3 regions of the Brevibacillus sp. M2.1A genome follow, and region 3 is predicted to be linked to each of the others. Evidence: predicted binding sites of a transcription regulator. Region 3 holds the regulator's gene; each other region holds the start of a gene.
The links. The regulator CtsR, encoded in region 3, represses protease genes until heat stress. The targets are predictions, from matches to a motif close to ATGGTCAATAAAGGTCAAACA.
Positions count from the first base shown of each region.

Region 1 (6,536 bases), 5.4 Mb from region 3:
CATTGCAGAACATTTGGGAGAAACCTTTGGCAAAGATTTTTCTGTCCGTGTCAGTCATCGAGACATGGAAAAGAACAAATGAGCATAAGATGGCAGGAAAGACTGAAGCGTATATAAAAAGCCACCTGTGGTATATGTATTAGAAATAATGAGGTGACATATGCCTACTAAGGGAGTCGGGAGGCTACAGTCAAGGCCATTACGGGTAGTCGTTATTGGGGGAGGAACGGGTCTGTCCGTCCTTCTACGCGGTTTGAAGCACGAGCCGGTGCATATCACAGCGATTGTTACGGTAGCAGACGATGGGGGAAGCTCTGGACGTTTGCGAGAAGAAATGGATATGCTTCCACCTGGCGACATTCGAAACGTCTTGACTGCTCTGGCCGATACAGAGCCGTTGATGGAAAAAGTCATGCAATATCGTTTTTCCACAGGCACGGGATTAGCAGGGCATAATTTGGGAAATCTATTACTTGCAGCGATGAACGAAATCACTGGAGATTTTGTCACCGCAGTCAAAACATTAAGCGGAGTTTTGGCAGTGCGTGGAGATGTATTGCCAGCTTCCACGCAATCGATTCAGTTGAAAGCGGAAATGACAGATGGATCTCTCGTAATCGGAGAATCCCAAATACCGTTGACTGGCAAAGAAATCAAGCGGGTGTTTCTTGATCCAGAGGACGCTGTTCCTCTGAGCGAAGCCCTGATGGCGATTGCCGACGCGGATGCCATTTTGATTGGGCCTGGCAGCTTGTACACGAGCATCCTGCCCAATTTATTAGTACGCGGGCTATTTGAAGCGATTACACACGCACAAGCCCCGAAAATCTACATTTGTAACGTCATGACACAACCGGGAGAGACAGACGGTTTTTCTGCATCCAAGCACGTGAATGTCATGTATGAACATGTAGATAGACCATTTCTGGATACGATCATTGTCAATTCAGCCGAGCTGCCTGCCCATGTATTGGACAAATACGCGGAAAAAGGAGCAGCTCCCGTCCGATGTGACCTAAAGCGATTGCGCCAACTCGGTCTCCACGTGGTGGCGAAGCCGTTAGTCACATTTGAGGATGGATACCTACGTCATGATGCACATGCTGTCAGCAAGCAGGTTGTGTCACTCGTCAAACGAAGACGGAAGGTGCTGAAGATAGAGAAGGAGTAGTGAAGTCGATGTCATTCGCCGCGCATACCAAAAAAGAACTTACCATGACGGAGGGTGCCGATTGCTGCAGCAAGGCAGAGCTCTCAGCCTTGATTCGAATGAATGGAAGTCTGCAGTTTGGAGCCGGACGACTGGTGCTGGATGTGACGACAGAGAACGCGGCGATTGCCCGACGCATTTACACGTTAATCAAGAGGTTGTTTCAGATACACGCTGAATTGCTGGTTCGCAAAAAAATGCGTTTGAAAAAGAACAACGTCTACATTGTGCGTATTCCGAATAAGGCCAATGAGATCTTGCAAAACTTGGGCATCATGGATCAAAGCCTGTCGTTTATCCCGGGAATCGCTCCTGAGATCGTGAAGAAGTCCTGTTGCCGCGCTGCTTATTTGCGGGGGGCTTTTTTGGCGGGGGGATCTGTGAATCATCCAGAGGCATCCAGCTATCATCTGGAGATTTTCACTTCCTATCAGGATTTTTGCGAAGCGTTGACCAAAATCGCCAATCGATATAAACTAAATGCCAAGTGCATCGAGCGGAAAAAAGGGTATGTTCTCTATATTAAAGAAGGCGAAAAGATTACAGAGTTTTTGAGCTTGATAGGGGCTCATCAGGCGCTTTTGTATTTCGAGGACGTCCGAATCGTAAAGGACATGCGGAACTCCGTAAACCGTTTACACAATTGTGAAATCGCCAACATAAACAAAACGGTGAATGCAGCTACTAGACAAATGGAGAATATCCAGCTCATCGATCAAGAGATGGGATTGGAGAATTTGCCAAAACGTTTGCGAGAGGTCGCGGAGCTTCGAGTGGCTCATCCTGACATCAATTTGAAAGAATTGGGCGAGATGGTGCCAAGCGGAGTAGTAAGCAAATCGGGCATTAACCACCGCTTGCGAAAAATTAACGAAATCGCTGACAAAATACGAGAAAAACAAAATATTTCGATGTAGATGCATGTTATACTAAAGGATAATAGTCTACAAGTAAGGAGGTCCATTCATGGTTCAACAGCAGGTCGTGGTTCAGTTAAAGACCGGTTTGCAAGCCCGTCCAGCAGCCTTTTTCGTACAGGAAGCTAACCGTTTTGCATCGGAAGTATTTGTAGAAAAAGGCAACAAGAAGGTCAATGCGAAAAGCATCATGGGTATCATGAGCCTCGCAATCAGCTCTGGAACGGAAATTACCATTTTGGCAGAAGGGCCGGATGCCTCCCAGGCAGTCACCAGCCTTACGAATCTGGTAAGCAAGGAAGAATAGAGTCACGAGAGACACTTTTCCCGTAAAGGGAGGTGTCTTTTTTTGTTGGTCGTCTTGATGAAAATGTATCAATTCACTTCGGGCAGGGCATTTCTAACCTATGTAGATTGCATGAAGGAGGAAATGAGACATGAGTAACCGTGATAAGTGTTACGAAGGCCGCGATTGTTATGACATGGACATTGATCGAATGGTGAATGAGGGACTGGGGGGCGGAGTTGTTTCCGACCAAAATGGCCTGATTGAAGAAACGACTGTAGACACGATGACAGGTGATACTTCAGCCAAGCAAGCTCTTGACGATGATCAATAGAGGGAGTCAGTCACATATGAATGTAACGAGAGCACAAGCCATCATGAAATCCGACGACCACATCAAGGTAGAGTACGAAGGACAAGCCGTTTGGATCGATGCTGTAGACGAAAAAACGTCAACAGCACGTGTGCATGAGGAAAAAAATCCAGGACATAGCCGAACAGTCTATGTCAGTCAGTTAATGGAAGTATCACAATGATCCATGAAAAAAGCCGAGCAAACCAAGGGGAAGCCTCTTGGGGTTTGCTCGGCATACAAAAAACACTCGGCCTGAAATCCAGGCACGAGTGCTTCTTTTTTTACTACCTATCTCTTATTTTTTCGAAGACGGTTCGGAAGTGATGACCTTGTCAATCAATCCGTACTCTACTGCTTCAGCGGCAGAGAGGAAGTTGTCACGATCGGTATCCTTTTGGATGCGCTCCAAAGGCTGTCCTGTGCGTTCAGCCAAGATGGTGTTCAGGTGATCACGCATCTTCAAAATACGTTTTGCGGCAATCTCAATGTCGCTCGCTTGTCCTTGTGCACCACCCAATGGTTGGTGGATCATGACTTCACTGTTTGGCAGAGCAAAGCGCTTGCCTTTTGCCCCAGCAGCCAGCAGGAATGCTCCCATGGAAGCAGCCATTCCGATACAAATGGTGGATACATCAGGCTTGATGAAGTGCATAGTATCGTAAATTGCCATACCAGCAGTAATAGAACCGCCTGGGCTGTTTATGTACAAGTGAATGTCTTTCTCCGGATCTTCCGCCTGAAGGAACAACAACTGTGCCACAACGATATTGGCTACGGTGTCGTTGATTGGGGTTCCCAGAAAGATGATGCGGTCTTTGAGCAGGCGGGAATAAATGTCGTAAGCACGTTCCCCGCGGTTCGTCTGTTCAATGACGGTTGGAATTAAATTCATATGCATCTAGTCTTCCTCCTCTCTTTGTAACAATATCATACACAAAAGGTCAATGAAGGTCAAACACATAAGTGCGCTCCCTCACTACCATGTTTGCCAATTTCCCTCTGTCTAAACCTACTCGAAAAAGAAAACATTCATTCCTTGGAATTCTCATCGGCCTCGGTTAAATCGACGGCGAGTTTCAGCGTGGCTTTCATCTTTTTTCCCTTGATGATCGTATATTCATCGACTTGTTTGGCTTGCAGCTGATTGATGGCTTCCGCCAGCTCCTGTTGATCTTTGTATGGTTCAATGGTCAATAAGCATTCTTCGTCACTGGCCTCTTGATAGATGAGAAAAAAACGTTCCCCTGCCATGGCAAGCCTCACTTTCGAAAGTTATCCACAATGTTATGCACAGGTTGTGCACAAAAACATTTGTTCGTGGGATATTTATTTTTTTCCTAGTCTTGTCATGTTTGGCGAGAGAATTACATAGGAAATGTATGGGATAAAAAAGAAGGAAAAAGTTGATTCGTGTCGAACCTTACAAAATTGGAATTCATTTCATGATATTTGAGGGGTGTTTATTATGCTTCGCAAGTTTTCGACAATGATGCTGACAGCGGCTCTTCTAACAGGAAGTGTAGCGGCAACGGCTGCTTTCGCCCAAACTGCTCCTGCTCCTGTACAGCAACAAAAAATCAAAGTTCAGCTAAACGGCAAGGAGTTCCCATTCCCACAAGAAATCGTTACTGAAAATGGTGTTGCGTATGTAAATGCGAGCACATTGGCGATTGCTTTGGGTGGTAGTGCAGCATGGGATAGCACGACCAAATCTCTGTTGGTTGCCAAAGACAACAAGTACGCTCTGCGTATGTACGAAAACCAAAACTTTGCTTATAAAAACGGCAAAGAAACCAGTGTAGCAAATCCGCCACGTCCAGTGACCGGAGCAGTGCTCGTGCCCCTCGTATTCATTGCCCAAGAATTGGGTGCAAAAGTAGAATACGATGCAAAAACGCTCACTTACAAACTGAGCATTCCAATTAATTCCTAATAATCAATGGGATACTTCCCATCAAGATAGCCACTTCTATGCGTAGAAGTGGCTATTTTCCTCAATAATACGCGTATACGCCTCTATTAGCAGACAGCGATAGAGGTTTTTTTGATTGATTCTTCTTTTAATCATTTCTATTGCAAATTTTCTAAAATATCCTACAATAAGATTGTGATTCATAGTTTGCTCATAAATAAAGAGGGGGATGTTTTGCAATGAAAAAACAGAAATCATTGTCGATACTGGCTGCAACATTTGCTCTGAGCACATTGCTCGCGGGCTGCGGCGGAGGTGCGGGGACTGGTGGACAAAGCGCGACACCACAGCCAAGCAATAATAGCGGAGGAAGCACGGGCGGTGCAAGTGGCGCTACTGAGAAGCTCGTCGTTGCTGTAGTTGGTCCGATGTCTGGGCAGTACTCCGATTACGGAAGCACAGCAAAAGCTGGTGCTGAATATGCATTGAAAGAAAAGGCAGAGGCATTCAAAGCACTTGGCTTTGACGTTCAATTGTCCGCGCAAGACGACCAAGCTGACCCAAAACAAGGCGTAGCAGTCGCACAAATGTTGATTTCCAATCCTGATGTAATTGGAGTAGTTGGCCATGCTACAACAGGTGCTTCCATCACAGCAGCAGCGCAATACGAGCAAGAGAAGCTCGTGATGGTATCTCCTTCCGCAACGGGATCAGATTTGACTGAGCAAGGCAAGAAGATCGTACACCGCATTTGTGCGCGTGATGATCAACAAGGCTCCAAGGCTGCTATTTTTGCCAAAAATCAGTTGAATGTAAAAACAGCATTCGTTATGCATGACAAGGCTGCATATGGACAAGGTCTTGCGGAAGAAGTGAAAAAGCAATTTGAAAAAGACGGCGTACAAGTTCTCGGCTATGAAGGGGTAACAGCAGGCGAGAAGGATTATAGTGCGATTATCACCCAAATCCTCGCGAAAAACCCAGAGATGATTTACTTCGGTGGATACTACTCTGATGCAGGAATCATCGTGAAGCAAGCACGTGAAAAAGGATTCAAAGGTGTCTTCATGGGTGGCGATGGCTATGACTCCGCTGACATGGTGAAAATTGCTGGTGCGGAAAATGCCAATAATGTAGTCTTTACTTCTACTGTTGGCGATATTGGTGCTACCGAAGACGGCAAGAAATGGATTACAGACTTCGAGAGCGCGACTGGCAACAAAGTAGGGATCTTCACTTCGTTTGGTTATGACTCCATGGGTGTTATGCTGAACGGTTTAGAAGAAGCGATCAAAGCAAACGGCGGCAAAAAGCCAACTCGTGAACAAGTGCTGGAAGCTGTTCACAAAACCAAAGATTACAAAGGCAAATTCGTTAACGTAACATTCAATGAAAAAGGCGACAACGACTTTGCTTCCGTATACGTGTACAAGTATGAGGACGGCAAGAAAGTATTTATGGGTGAAGCGAAGTAATCTTCATTATGAACAAGCCATTTGGGACATACTACGTTTGGCATGAATACCAGAATGAAAAGGAAGGGATTCTGATGTCAAACAATCGAAATACGAAGAATGGCGGCAATCAAGGACACAGCAGCAAGACGCAGGGCACCCAAAAGCAAAAGTCCGAAAGAGATCGTAACCTGAATAAACAGGATCCACAATAACAATGACAAAAGCCCACCCGTTTTAGCCAAAGGAGCTCAACGGGAGGGCTTTTGCTTGTTAAATACCTTGCTTGCTAGGCAAACGTTTTTCGGGATGACCGTAGCCCTGATGCTGTCTGCTTCGCAGGTTTTTCGCCTGGGATTCGCGAATTTTGGCCACGAACTCACCCGTGCTCATTTTGGAGAA
Region 1 is NZ_JABSUY020000001.1:6,161,813-6,168,348, reverse strand. Features, by position in the region: gene rapZ (RNase adapter RapZ) at 1-82, shown strand, start outside; gene HP567_RS29200 (gluconeogenesis factor YvcK family protein) at 161-1,171, shown strand; gene whiA (DNA-binding protein WhiA) at 1,180-2,127, shown strand; gene HP567_RS29190 (HPr family phosphocarrier protein) at 2,177-2,434, shown strand; gene HP567_RS29185 (hypothetical protein) at 2,565-2,747, shown strand; gene HP567_RS29180 (H-type small acid-soluble spore protein) at 2,764-2,949, shown strand; gene clpP (ATP-dependent Clp endopeptidase proteolytic subunit ClpP) at 3,064-3,666, opposite strand; gene HP567_RS29170 (hypothetical protein) at 3,798-4,019, opposite strand; gene HP567_RS29165 (copper amine oxidase N-terminal domain-containing protein) at 4,234-4,701, shown strand; gene HP567_RS29160 (branched-chain amino acid ABC transporter substrate-binding protein) at 4,920-6,155, shown strand; gene HP567_RS29155 (DUF4023 domain-containing protein) at 6,408-6,536, opposite strand, start outside.
Region 1: a site for CtsR is predicted at 3,706-3,726, ahead of clpP (ATP-dependent Clp endopeptidase proteolytic subunit ClpP). Genes of this name have one in related genera too.

Region 2 (6,536 bases), 4.4 Mb from region 3:
CTGGGGACTTTTTACAGACGGCCGTCTTAGGTTAATAGTAATGGGGGAGCAATCGTGCTACAATGCAAAAAAGGAGTAACTGTACCGATACAAATTCGGGGGTAAGGGAAGGTTTCTAGATGCACAAATATTTGCAGCTTCAAAATGAACTTGAATCGTTGATTGAAAGCCTCTCCTATCGAGACGGAGACCGACTTCCCTCCATTCGGGAGCTCGCCTCTCGCTACCAATGCAGCAAGAGTACTGTTATCCGCACCTTGGATGAGCTCGAAAAGCGTCATCTCATCTACTCGGTCGACCGAAGTGGCTACTACGTCGTGAAAAAGCAAAGGAAGATACAACCCGCAGATACGTCGACAATCGATTTTGCGACCTCTGCTCCCGATCCTGACCTCTTTCCTTACATCGACTTTCAACATTGCATCAATAAAGCGATTGAAACCTATAAAAACGATCTTTTCATATACGGAACCACCCAAGGCTTGCCATCGCTCATTGCTGTCGTTGCCAAGCTGCTTGGGAATCATCAGGTTTTTACGGACCCGGGCAATATTTTCATTACCTCCGGTGTCCAACAAGCTCTATCCTTGCTATGCAGTCTTCCTTTTCCAAATGGCAAAGAAACGATTCTGATTGAGCAGCCCAGCTACCATCTTTTCATTGAAAGCTTGCAAGTACGCAAGCATCCTGTCGTCGGGATCAAGCGCACTGCCCAAGGAATCGATTTAGAAGAGCTGGAGTCTATTTTCCGCACGGGAGATATCAAGTTTTTCTACACGATGCCTCGCTATCATAGCCCGCTCGGTACGTCGTACAGCCGAAAGGATAAGCAGCGTATTGTGGAGCTTGCCCAGCAGTACGACGTCTATCTCGTAGAAGACGATTACATGGCAGACCTTGAGCATGACAGTAAAGCCGATCCCCTCTTTGCCTATGACCGCTTTTCTCGCACGATTTATGTAAAAAGCTATTCCAAGATTATTTTTCCCGGGCTCCGTCTGGGTGTAGCTGTTATACCGGATGTGCTAAAGGATTCCTTCAACCAACACAAACGACTCATGGATATCGACAGCTCCATGCTATCTCAAGCAGCGCTGGAAATTTACCTAAAAAGCGGAATGTTCGAGCGACACAAGCAAAAAATACGCAGTTCCTATCACCGGCGATCCAACCTGCTGATGGCGTCCTTGAACCATTTTGCGGCGAATGAAGACCATCTGTTCACCTTTCAGCCCCTTGCATACCCAGGGATTCATACGCACATTGTGTTGACCGATTCCATCCCGGTTCCTGCTGTTATCAGCCAGCTCAAAAAACGTTCGATCCTTGTGGATACTGCCGACAAAAATTATTTGGAGGGCTTTCCGCAAGAAAATATGTTGAAGCTGAATGTGTCCTATGCCAAGGAAGCAGTGATTGAGCAAGGGATTGACGTGTTGATGGATGTGTTACGTCGCATGCACCGTTAACCTATCCGCCTTAAGTCGTAGATCAAATCCGACGAGAGTGCGTTTTTGGACAACAACGAAATCTCGATAATGAAGCTATTGAGTGTATTCAAAAAAACCAAGGCGAACGTGAAGAATTGTTGAGTAACCAGAAAACGATCTACATCGTATTATCAGATAGATACAGGAACATGGTTTACCGTTGCATAGTAAGTGAATCCCAATTCAAAAAAATTCGTTCCAAAGTCAGCCAGTTTGAAGTAGAATCGCATCTATACACATAAAATTTACCTGGTACGATCCGACTCGATTGAGTTGATGACTGGCAGTTAACGATAGAATGACAAAGGAGAAATAGATGTTTCAGAACATTTTAGATTTCTTAATGGAATACGGCTATTTGGGAATGTTCATTCATTCTTTTGCAGACGCAGTCATCTTCCCCGTTCCTGCCTTCTTTCTTCAAGTGCCACTCAGCCTCGTTGATCCTTCGCAGGCATTGTGGATTGCAACGGTAGGCTACATTGCTTGTCTCATAGGGACTCCCGTCGGTTATTTAATCGGTAAAGTACTAGGCAAATCCGTTCTGTACAAAATCCTCAAAAAGGAATGGATTGACTCTGCAACAGAGATGTTTCAAAAGAAGGGCGAAGTCGCGATCTTCATCGGTTCGTTTACACCGATTCCGTTTAAAGTATTTACAATCATGTCGGGTTGCTTGAAATTCCCGTTGTGGAAGTTGATCGGGTATGCCGCAATTGGACGGGCTGTCAAATTTTACGCAGTCGGATTCTTGTTTTATTTTTACGGTAAAATGGCGGAAAATATGGTCCATAACGTTTCTCTCTATATCTTTCTCACCGTGGTGCCGCTCATCTTGATCGGGTTATGGGTGAAGAAAATCGTCGCCAAGCGCCGCCAGCTGAAAATTGAAAGTGCTGGCATCAGAAATGGCATCAATGAGAAAGTCATGAATAAATAAGACGATTTCAAAAAGCAAAGAAACCCCGATCGGGGTTTCTTTTTTTACGACTGTTATCCTTTTTTCACACGAATTACATTGTCCTCGACATCAATGACCATAGCTGTCACATTGTCTTCTTCCATCACTAGGTCCGCAATGCCATCCTCGACGTATTGCTGAATCACGCGACGCAATGGACGTGCCCCGAAGGAAGGGTTGTAGCCCAGCTCTGCCAGCTTTTCTTTTGCGGCATCTGTCACGCTGATCTCCATTCCTTGCTCAGACAGATTGCCCTTGACATCTTGCAGCAGCAGATCGACGATTTTGACCAAATCCTGTTTTTCCAGATGGGCAAAGGAGATGATCGAGTCGAAGCGGTTCAGGAACTCCGGCTTGAAGTACGCTCCCAGAGAATCCAGCACGGTAGCAGGCTCAGGCGCCTGTGCTCCAAAGCCAACGGAGATTTTACGCTCGCTCACACCAGCATTGCTCGTCGCAATGATAACCGTCTCCTTAAAATTCACCGTACGGCCTTGACTGTCTGTCAGACGACCATCCTCCAGAATTTGCAGGAACATGTGCATCACGTCTGGGTGTGCTTTTTCAATCTCATCCAGCAGGATAATGCTGTACGGATTGCGGCGTACGCGCTCTGTCAATTGACCTGCTTCTTCATGACCGACGTAGCCAGGAGGAGAACCGATCAATTTGGATACCGAGTGCTTCTCCATGTACTCGCTCATATCAAGGCGGATCATCGAATCGCGGGTACCAAACAGCTCCTCTGCCAGCGCTTTGGACAGCTCTGTTTTCCCTACGCCAGTCGGACCGACGAACAGGAAGGAAGCAATCGGTCTGTTTTTCGGTTTCAGGCCTGCACGACTGCGTCGAATCGCCTTCGCTACTTGTGTGACTGCCTCGGATTGACCAATGACTTTTGCTTCCAAATGGGACGCCAGGTTTTTCATTTTCATCTGCTCATCACTTTGCAGCTTGGTTACCGGAATCCCGGTCTTTTGCTCGATCAAGGCTTGGATGTCTGTGACGTCAACCTGGACGCGTTGCTCCGTGCCTTCGATTTGATCCAGCTTCTCTAAAATACCCGCTTCCTCGTCTCTCAAACGGGCAGCTCGTTCGTATGCTTCTTGCTCCGTCGCTTCTTTTTTCTCCTGATTGATTTGCGCCAGCCGCTCATGCAGCTCTGTCGTATCAACCGCGGAGGATCTCAGGTTCAAGCGCGAGCCCACTTCATCCATGAGATCAATCGCCTTGTCAGGCAAGAATCGATCCTGGATGTAACGATGGGAGTATTCCACGGAGGCACGGATGACATCATCCGAGTAAGCGACTTGGTGGAATGCTTCGTATTTCGGACGCAATCCTTTTAAAATCTCGATGGCTTGTTCTACGGTTGGTTCCTTGACCATAACTGGCTGCAGGCGGCGCTCCAGAGCAGCGTCTTTTTCAATGACGCGATACTCTTTTAGCGTAGTTGCCCCAATCAATTGCAACTCACCGCGAGCCAGTGCAGGCTTCAGGATGTTCCCTGCATCCATGGAGCCTTCCGCAGAGCCTGCTCCCACCAAGAGATGAATCTCATCCACAAACAGGATGACGCTTTTGCGTTTCTGCAGCTCGGCAATTACTTGCTTCATTTTTTCCTCGAACTGTCCGCGTATTCCCGTCCCTGCCACCAGAGAGGCGACATCTAAAATGTACACCTGCTTGTTTTTCAACTTGGTCGGTACTTGCCCTTCCGTAATGCGCAGAGCGAGGCCTTCCGCAATCGCCGTCTTCCCGACGCCTGGCTCCCCGATCAGAACCGGATTGTTTTTGTTGCGTCGGTTCAAAATCTCAATCACACGCTCGATTTCTTGTTCGCGTCCAATCACAGGGTCAATCAGTCCGGCACGTGCCGCATCGTTTAGATTACGGCCCAGGTCATCGAGGATGCCTCCACCGCGCTCTGGTGATTGTTGCTGCGGTTGGCCTGAAGACTTGCCTGGATTCACCCGACCTTGGGCAAAGCCTTGCAGGAACTCATCCAGTCCAGAGAAGGAGGAGAAAGGACTAAAGCCCATGCCCACTCCCATTTTATTAGTTAGCTTTGTTTTGCAATCCTGGCACAGATCGTACTTTTGTTGCTGATTTTGTACACGTATATGAACAGTCACAGTTGCTTCACGTTGTTTGCAGATTTCACAATGCATATTCAATCCCCCCAAAAGCTTTGTTTTGGAATTCAGAAGATCTTTGACCTTTTCTGACCTTCGTTGACTTTATTATAGTTTGACCTTCTTTGACTTTCAAGAGGGATTGTATGGTTTTTTACACTTTGCTCTTTTTCAGGTAGGGAACGATTGAAAGTAACCCGATTACAGCTAAACAAGCACCTACCCACAATGGTGAAACAAGTCCATAGCCACTGCTGATTCCGATCCCACCTAAAGAAGAACCAATGGTAACTCCCAATGTAATAAAGGAAGTATGTACCGTGTTTACCATCGTCCCACTGCCTGCTGTTTTCATAACGCGTGCAATCATGGCCGGATTCATCGCTACGCCCGTCAACCCAATCAGAACAATGGACAGCACTGCGATCCATTTATTTTCGGCACCTACCGCAAACAGAACCAATGCCCCTAGGAGTATGCTTATTCCCGTTACAAGGATTCGCATGGTAAAACGATCGGCAAGTCTGCCAATCACGCTATTTCCGATCACGGTCGCGATACCGTAAAGGGCAAGCAAATACGGGATACTCGCATCCGAAAATGCCGTTACACCGGTAAGAATCGGAGTAAAATAACTAAACGCTGCGAACGTACCACCAATGATCAGCATACTCGTTGCATACGCCGCCCAAAGGTGTGGATTTTGAAAACTGGCAAGCTCATCCTTTCCATTCATCTGGTCTCTTTGTGCAGAGGAAGGGAGCATCCATTGAATCAAGATCCCTGATAATAATACGGCTACCGCAACAGCCCAAAAGCTCATTCTCCAGCCGAAATATTGTGCAATCACGGTTGTCAGAGGGAGCCCGATGACAGTAGCAATCATTAAGCCTGCCAAGACAATCGAAGCAGCCTTTCCCCGTGAATGAGGGGGAACCAAGCTGGCTGAAATACTGACGGAGATACCAAACGCTGCGGATGAAGCGATACCCGTTAGGATACGAGCAAGCATCATCGACTCGTAATTCCAAGCTATTGCCCCTAACGCTTGACCAATAAAGAAGACGGCAACCAAAGAAAGCAGCGCTTGTTTTCGGCGAATATGCAAGAGAGTTGCTGTCAGGACGGGACCTCCTATCACCATTGCCCCCGCATACGCCGTAATGAAATACCCGATGGATGGGATCGACACGCCAAAATCATCGGCAAGTTCATTCATCATCCCAGCCACCATAAATTCAGAAGTCGTCATCGCAAAAATCGCTACCGCTAACAAATAAATAATCGACGGCATTAAGGAACACTCCTTATCTAATTATTGTAACAATCGGTACAAAAATCACTCAAAAAAAGAGCGCATTACGCGCCGAAGATAGATTCTATCGTGCCATTCATGATTTGTTCAGCCAATGTCCGATTCTGTGTGGATGTATTCAACACACGAAAGCCGTAGTAACTGCTTAAAAATAAGCTTGCCAAATCCACCGCAGATCGTTTTTTGGAGATTTCGCCCGTTCGCAAGCCTTCCTCCATCACTTTTTCCATGGTCTGCTTCAGAAGTTCAACATGTCTGGAGACAATTTCTTCAATCTTGGGATCTTCTTTTGCCCGTTCCAATCCCGCATTGATCAGCAAACACCCCTTTGGATTCGTAGATTCAAAGTCTTCCACCAATGCCCAAGCCAAAAAATTTTGCAACCGTTCTTTCACAGAACCCGGACTCTCCAATAATGCCCGCTGTTCACGAAGCCCGGTATCGTGATAGTGTTCCACCACTGCGAGATACAGGTCCTGTTTGCTGCCAAACGTATTGTACAAGCTGCCTTTCCCCAGTCCAGTATCACTGCATAAATCATGTGTAGAACAACCATTGTAGCCTTTTGACCAAAATGTTTTCATAGCCACATCTACGATGGACGCGTAATCAAAATCACGAGGTCTGCCGCGTTT
Region 2 is NZ_JABSUY020000001.1:5,188,274-5,194,809, forward strand. Features, by position in the region: gene HP567_RS24765 (aminotransferase-like domain-containing protein) at 120-1,469, shown strand; gene HP567_RS24770 (YqaA family protein) at 1,807-2,430, shown strand; gene HP567_RS24775 (ATP-dependent Clp protease ATP-binding subunit) at 2,484-4,622, opposite strand; gene HP567_RS24780 (MFS transporter) at 4,741-5,880, opposite strand; gene HP567_RS24785 (TetR/AcrR family transcriptional regulator) at 5,946-6,536, opposite strand, start outside.
Region 2: a site for CtsR is predicted at 4,663-4,683, ahead of HP567_RS24775 (ATP-dependent Clp protease ATP-binding subunit). Genes of this name have one in related genera too.

Region 3 (6,536 bases):
CCATGCAGGATACGAATAGCATCCTCCGCTGTCGGTTCATCAACCTGAATCGGTTGGAAACGACGCTCCAGTGCTGCGTCTTTTTCGATGTACTTGCGATATTCATCCAGCGTAGTAGCACCTACGCACTGTAGCTCGCCACGTGCCAGAGCAGGCTTCAAAATGTTGGAGGCATCAATTGCGCCTTCTGCTCCACCGGCACCAATCAAGGTGTGCAGCTCATCAATAAACAGGATGATGTTTCCTGCTTGGCGAATTTCGTCCATGATTTTTTTCAGACGATCCTCGAACTCACCGCGATATTTGGTTCCCGCAACAACAGTTCCCATATCGAGGGTCATGACGCGCTTATCACGAAGGGTCTCCGGAATTTCGTTGTTCACGATTTTTTGGGCAAGACCTTCTGCGATAGCTGTTTTCCCGACGCCAGGCTCCCCAATCAAAACAGGGTTGTTCTTGGTGCGTCTGCTAAGTACTTGGATCACACGCTCGATTTCTTTTTGGCGACCGATGACTGGGTCCAGCCCGCCATCACGAGCAATTGCAGTCAGATCCCGAGCCAAGCCGTCCAGTGTCGGCGTATTCGCAGCTGGATTCCCTCCAGACGGTTGATGAGATGCCATCATTTCCGAGCTGCCAAGCAGCTGAAGCACCTGTTGACGTGCCTTGTTCAGGCTAACGCCCAAATTGTTCATGATTCTTGCAGCAATGCCTTCTCCTTCACGGATCAAGCCAAGCAGAATATGTTCAGTCCCCACATAGGTATGACCCAGTTTGCGGGCTTCGTCCATCGACAGTTCAATGACCTTTTTGGCGCGAGGTGTATAGTTTGGTGTGTAATTGCTACCGGACTGCTCTGTTCCTCGCCCGATTAACGACTCCACTTCACTCTGGATTTTATCGAGGCCAAGCCCAAGTGATTGCAGTGCCTTTGCAGCAATCCCTTCGCCTTCTCGAATGAGTCCCAGCAGCACATGCTCTGTCCCAATATCTTTGTGCCCGAGACGAACCGCCTCTTCCAGGGCAAGCGCCAGTACTTTTTGTGCTCGTTCTGTAAAACGTCCAAACATCATATCGTACACCTCCGTATAACCGTGTTTTTTCTCTATATGGTTAACAATTGCGTGATACCATTACTCTTGCGATTCTACTACGCGCAGACGCTCGCGGATCAACCTTGCCCTTCTTTCGTCGCGTTGGTCCGGAGTGAGCTTTTGACCAGCGTGGTGTTGTAAAAACCCTGGCTGTGTCGTGACCAACAGTTCGTTTAGGACCAGCGGAGACACGTTTGGAATGATGCCAAGATCAATCCCCAGACGGACATCGGACAGGCGCTGAGCCGCTTCTTTGGACTCTACCGTGCGAGCATACATCAAGATGCCAAACGACCGAAAAATCCGATCCTCCAAAGAAACCCGTGTATGCTCCAGCAAGTACGTACGTGCCACACGCTCTTGCTCAATAATCTGTCTGGCTACACCGTAGAGATTGGAAAGGATATCGGACTCAGACATCCCCAGTGTGACCTGATTGGATAACTGAAAAAGATTCCCTAGAGCTTCGCTGCCCTCTCCGTAAATTCCTCTAACGACCAGACCAACTTGATTAATCGCCTGTAAAATTCTGCTGATCTGCTGCGTCATAACCAGAGCGGGCAAGTGCAGCATCACGGATGCACGAATTCCCGTACCCACATTGGTTGGGCAACTTGTAAGATATCCACGTGTTTCGTCGAACGCGTAGTTCAAGTTTTTCTCAAAAATGTCGTCTATCTTCGTACCTATTTCCCATGCCTCGTTCAAACGAAACCCGGGTAATAGTACCTGTATTCGAATGTGATCTTCTTCATTAACCATAATGCTGACAGACTCATCTTCCCGAAGTAATACGGCACCTTTGCGAGATTCCTCTGCCAGATGGGGGCTAATTAGATGCTTTTCTACGAGCACGCGTTTTTCTAACGGGTTAATTTGATCCATATGGATGACCTGGAGCTGATGCCGTTTGCGCATTGCCTCCGAATCGCTTACTTCCGTTACCTTTCTGACGACTTCCTCGCCCTGCGAGTCCGTTGCCAATAACGGAAAGGGGTGCTGGCGCAGGTTACGGGCGATACGCAGCCGTGTACTAATGACAATGTCGGAATCAGGACCTTCTCCTTTCATCCAATTGCTCCACGGGTTTTGCATAAACTGCTTTTGGGACATAACCAGCTAACCTCCCTTGCTACGATTGGGCCATTTTTTGTTCCAATGCTCGAATTCGATCACGCATTTCTGCTGCCTTCTCGAACTCTTCACTGGCGACATGACTTTGCAGCGCTTGCTTTAGTTGCTCCAGCTCTTTACGGATCTTCAGTTTGCCACCGGTGCGCTCTGGTACTTTTCCACTATGCTGTGTGTTTCCATGAATCCGGCGGAAAAGTGGGTCCAGCCGATCTCCCAAAAAGGTGTAGCAATCACTACAGCCAAATCGGCCACTTTTACTAAATTGAGCATATGTGAGTCCACATGTTTCGCATTGAAGCGGCTTATTCGTTGCCGTTTCGCGTCCATTCTTTTGCATGGGATCAAATTTTAAAAGTCCTGACAGGAGATTGTTGATGCTGAAGTTGTGAAAGCCGGTAAAGACGTCCCCTTTTTCATGAGCACACTGCTCGCAAATATGGTATTCGGTTTTTTCGCCATTGACGATTTTCGTCAAATGAAGTGTCGCCGGTCGTTTTCCGCATTCCTCACAGTTCATATCATCATACCTCCTTTTACTTCAACAAGATTGCTGCGATCATCTGCTTTAAAATATTTGCCCGCAAACGATCCCGCAATTCAGCTTCTAAGGTCAATACGTTTCTCGAGGTAGCGATTTTCATCAAGGTGGCTTCTCTGATGTTGACTAATCCTTCCTCAAATAGTCTTTCTACGATCGCATTTCCCACGCTTTGACTGATGCTCTCACCAATCAGTTCTTCTGTTAGCAATTCTTGCAAGCGTGCTTTGCTGACAATCTGCACCTTGCGTATGCGAATATACCCGCCGCCCCCGCGCTTACTCTCTACGATGTAGCCTTTTTGAACGGTAAAGCGCGTATTGATGACGTAATTGATCTGAGACGGCACACATTGAAAATGGTCGGCAAGCTCACTACGCTGAATCTCGATCGATCCATTGGGACTGTTTGTAATGATGCTTTTCAAGTGATGTTCAATGATGTCCGAGATGTTACGCAAGTCATCGCCTCCTATTCCTCTGTGTATGTTCTTATGAGGTACCTATTGACTTTGACTATCTTTGACTTTAATTATAATGGGTTTAGTGCGTGCCCGCAAGTGTCCCTTACACATTCTAGTGTGGGCAAAAGAGGGTCGCTTGAAACTTGGACATGATCAACAAAAAAACCACTCCCTGAGGAATGGTTTATGCCTGTTTTTACGTATTGGTGTCGATTGCTGGCAAATGATTTAGTAGCTGTGAGAAGCTGGTAATGATGATATCTGCCCCATCAAGCTCGCCTGGTTTGGCAAAGCCAAAGTCGCATCCAATGGTAAATAAACCGTTTGTTTTGCCTGCTTCCACATCGGAGTGACGATCTCCTACCATGATGGCTTGCCCAATTTTGTAATCAGACAACAATTTTGCAACCAGATCATTTTTGGAATGCGTACGGAAACGGCCAGCGGAGTACAGGTCGGTCATCAGCGGCTTTAACTCGTATTCCTGACAAATGGCATCGATATATTCTTCCTGCCCATTGCTTGCTACAAACAATGCAAATCCTTTTTCATGCAGCTTTTCTAAGGTTGATTTTACATCCGGGTATAGCTCAGTCACTCGTTCTTTGAGTAACTGGATTTCATTGTCTAGCAAAAAGGCGTCTGCTGAGTGAATGGCTTCCTCACTCGCGCCCGGTAGCAATTTGTCCCAGATCTGCTCGATCGTCATTCCCAGTACATTGATCAGTTCACTTTCGTCAGGGGTTTCTCCTTGCCATAGCCCTTTTTGACGAAGCTGGTCAAACGTTCGGATAAATGCCGGGGTCGACAGCTTTTCAGTTTGCAGTAACGTGCCATCCATATCAAATAATATCGCGAATGGTACAGTCATGGGTTCCTCCATTTTGTCTGGCTAGGCAGCTATTCTATTTTCCCTGGCAACATATTCATATCATCCATGATAAACTCAGTAATTCGTTGTGCAGCATCTGGCTTTGAGATTTTCTGTCCCATTCTGCGCATATATTCCACCTTGGACGGGCTATGCAATAGTTCATCGATAAAGTAAATCAACTGCTCGGATAGATTCGCGTGCACTGCGCATCCATTATTGAGCAAAAAGTGGCTGTTCCTCTCTTCCTGTCCAGGCAGAGGGTTGTAAACAATCATGGGTACCCGTTTACTCATTACTTCAGCTGATGTAAGTCCGCCTGATTTGGTGACAATTAAATCAGCAGTCTCCAAGTATTCGTGGAAGTTATTGATGAATTTTAGCGGAACGACTTCATGGCGATACGTACGATTTGTCACTTTATTGTACAGCTTGTCGTTTGTCCCTGTTAACACAAAGGTTTTCAGAGGAATGTTAATCTCTTCTAACCCATCTAATACCTTTTCCATCGAGCCGAGACCCAATCCGCCCCCCGAAAGAATAATGCTCTTTTGTCCAGGAGCGAGGCCCAGCTTTTGCCGAATCAAATCGGCGTCCAATGGCAAGCTGAATTTTTTCATGATGGGAATGCCCATCGGAATGAATTTTTGATGATCCTGTCGATAAACGTCTAACAGGTAATACAGTTGCTCATGGCCGATGAAGTAATAGTTGATATGATGATTAATCCATGAAGGATGGATGGTATAGTCGGTAATAATTGTATAGATTGGTTCCTTCCAGTCATTTCTTCCTTTCAGTACGGAGAGCATACAGCTTGCAAATGGATGCGTAGCAATAAAGGCATCAGGCTGTACACTGTTGATCAGCTTTTTTAGTTTGTTTGCTAATAACTTATTCATCAGCACATTCATATCGAAGAAACGGGTTTTTTCTGTATTATGATAAATTCTGCCCCACATCTTGGGTGACAGCCTTAACAGATTCATATAGCTTTCCAGCAAAATCTTGTGAAAGGTGGGGCTAATATATTCCAGCGTATCGATGATCATTGATGTGCAACCACTCTCAGCCAAGCTTTCTTGCATAGCCCGCGCTGCCTGGTTGTGTCCGTTACCGATGGAAGCGGAAAAGATTAGAATTTTTTTCATGAACGATTCTCCTTCATAACCTCGCCTACTCCAACGCTTGGATCAGGTACCTTCTCATGTTAGTCTACCCCAAGACCCGTCTGCAAGAGGGAACTTGTCGGTCATTCGGCCTAACTTATCGACAAAATAATCGCGAGTTTGACTTTTTGCTGTAAAAACGAAAAACCTCCTTACCCATTCTGGGGTAAAGAGGTTGGATTCATTCCCTGAAAACTGAATACGCATGATTGCTAAGTGTGTGGATAAGTCCTCGACCGATTAGTATTCGTCAGCTCCACGCGTTACCGCGCTTCCACACCGAACCTATCAACCTCATCGTCTATGAGGGGTCTTACGAGCTTGCGCTGTGGGAAGTCTCATCTTGGAGGGGGCTTCACGCTTAGATGCTTTCAGCGCTTATCCCGTCCGCACATAGCTACCCAGCTGTGCCACTGGCGTGACAACTGGTGCACCAGCGGTGCGTCCATCCCGGTCCTCTCGTACTAAGGACAGCTCTCCTCAAACTTCCTACGCCCGCGACAGATAGGGACCGAACTGTCTCACGACGTTCTGAACCCAGCTCGCGTACCGCTTTAATGGGCGAACAGCCCAACCCTTGGGACCTACTTCAGCCCCAGGATGCGATGAGCCGACATCGAGGTGCCAAACCTCCCCGTCGATGTGGACTCTTGGGGGAGATAAGCCTGTTATCCCCAGGGTAGCTTTTATCCGTTGAGCGATACTCTTCCATGCGGAACCACCGGATCACTAAGCCCGACTTTCGTCCCTGCTCGACTTGTAGGTCTCGCAGTCAAGCTCCCTTCTGCCTTTACACTCTACGAATGATTTCCGACCATTCTGAGGGAACCTTTGGGCGCCTCCGTTACCTTTTAGGAGGCGACCGCCCCAGTCAAACTGCCCACCTGGCATGGTCCTCTCGCCCGATAAGGGCGACGAGTTAGAAACTCCGTACATCAAGGGTGGTATCCCACCGACAGCTCCACAGAGGCTGGCGCCCCTGCTTCTCAGCTTCCCACCTATCCTGTACATGATGCACAAAGTTCCAATACCAGGCTACAGTAAAGCTCCATGGGGTCTTTCCGTCTTGTCGCGGGTAACCTGCATCTTCACAGGTATTATGATTTCACCGGGTCTCTTGCCGAGACAGCGCCCAAGTCGTTACGCCTTTCGTGCGGGTCGGAACTTACCCGACAAGGAATTTCGCTACCTTAGGACCGTTATAGTTACGGGCCGCCGTTTACTGGGGCTTCGGTTCAAAGCTTCGCTTGCGCTAACTCATCCCCTT
Region 3 is NZ_JABSUY020000001.1:775,912-782,447, reverse strand. Features, by position in the region: gene HP567_RS03790 (ATP-dependent Clp protease ATP-binding subunit) at 1-1,073, opposite strand, end outside; gene HP567_RS03785 (protein arginine kinase) at 1,134-2,207, opposite strand; gene HP567_RS03780 (UvrB/UvrC motif-containing protein) at 2,227-2,745, opposite strand; gene HP567_RS03775 (CtsR family transcriptional regulator) at 2,762-3,226, opposite strand; gene HP567_RS03770 (HAD hydrolase-like protein) at 3,426-4,100, opposite strand; gene HP567_RS03765 (MGDG synthase family glycosyltransferase) at 4,130-5,251, opposite strand; rRNA gene HP567_RS03760 (23S ribosomal RNA) at 5,490-6,536, opposite strand, start outside.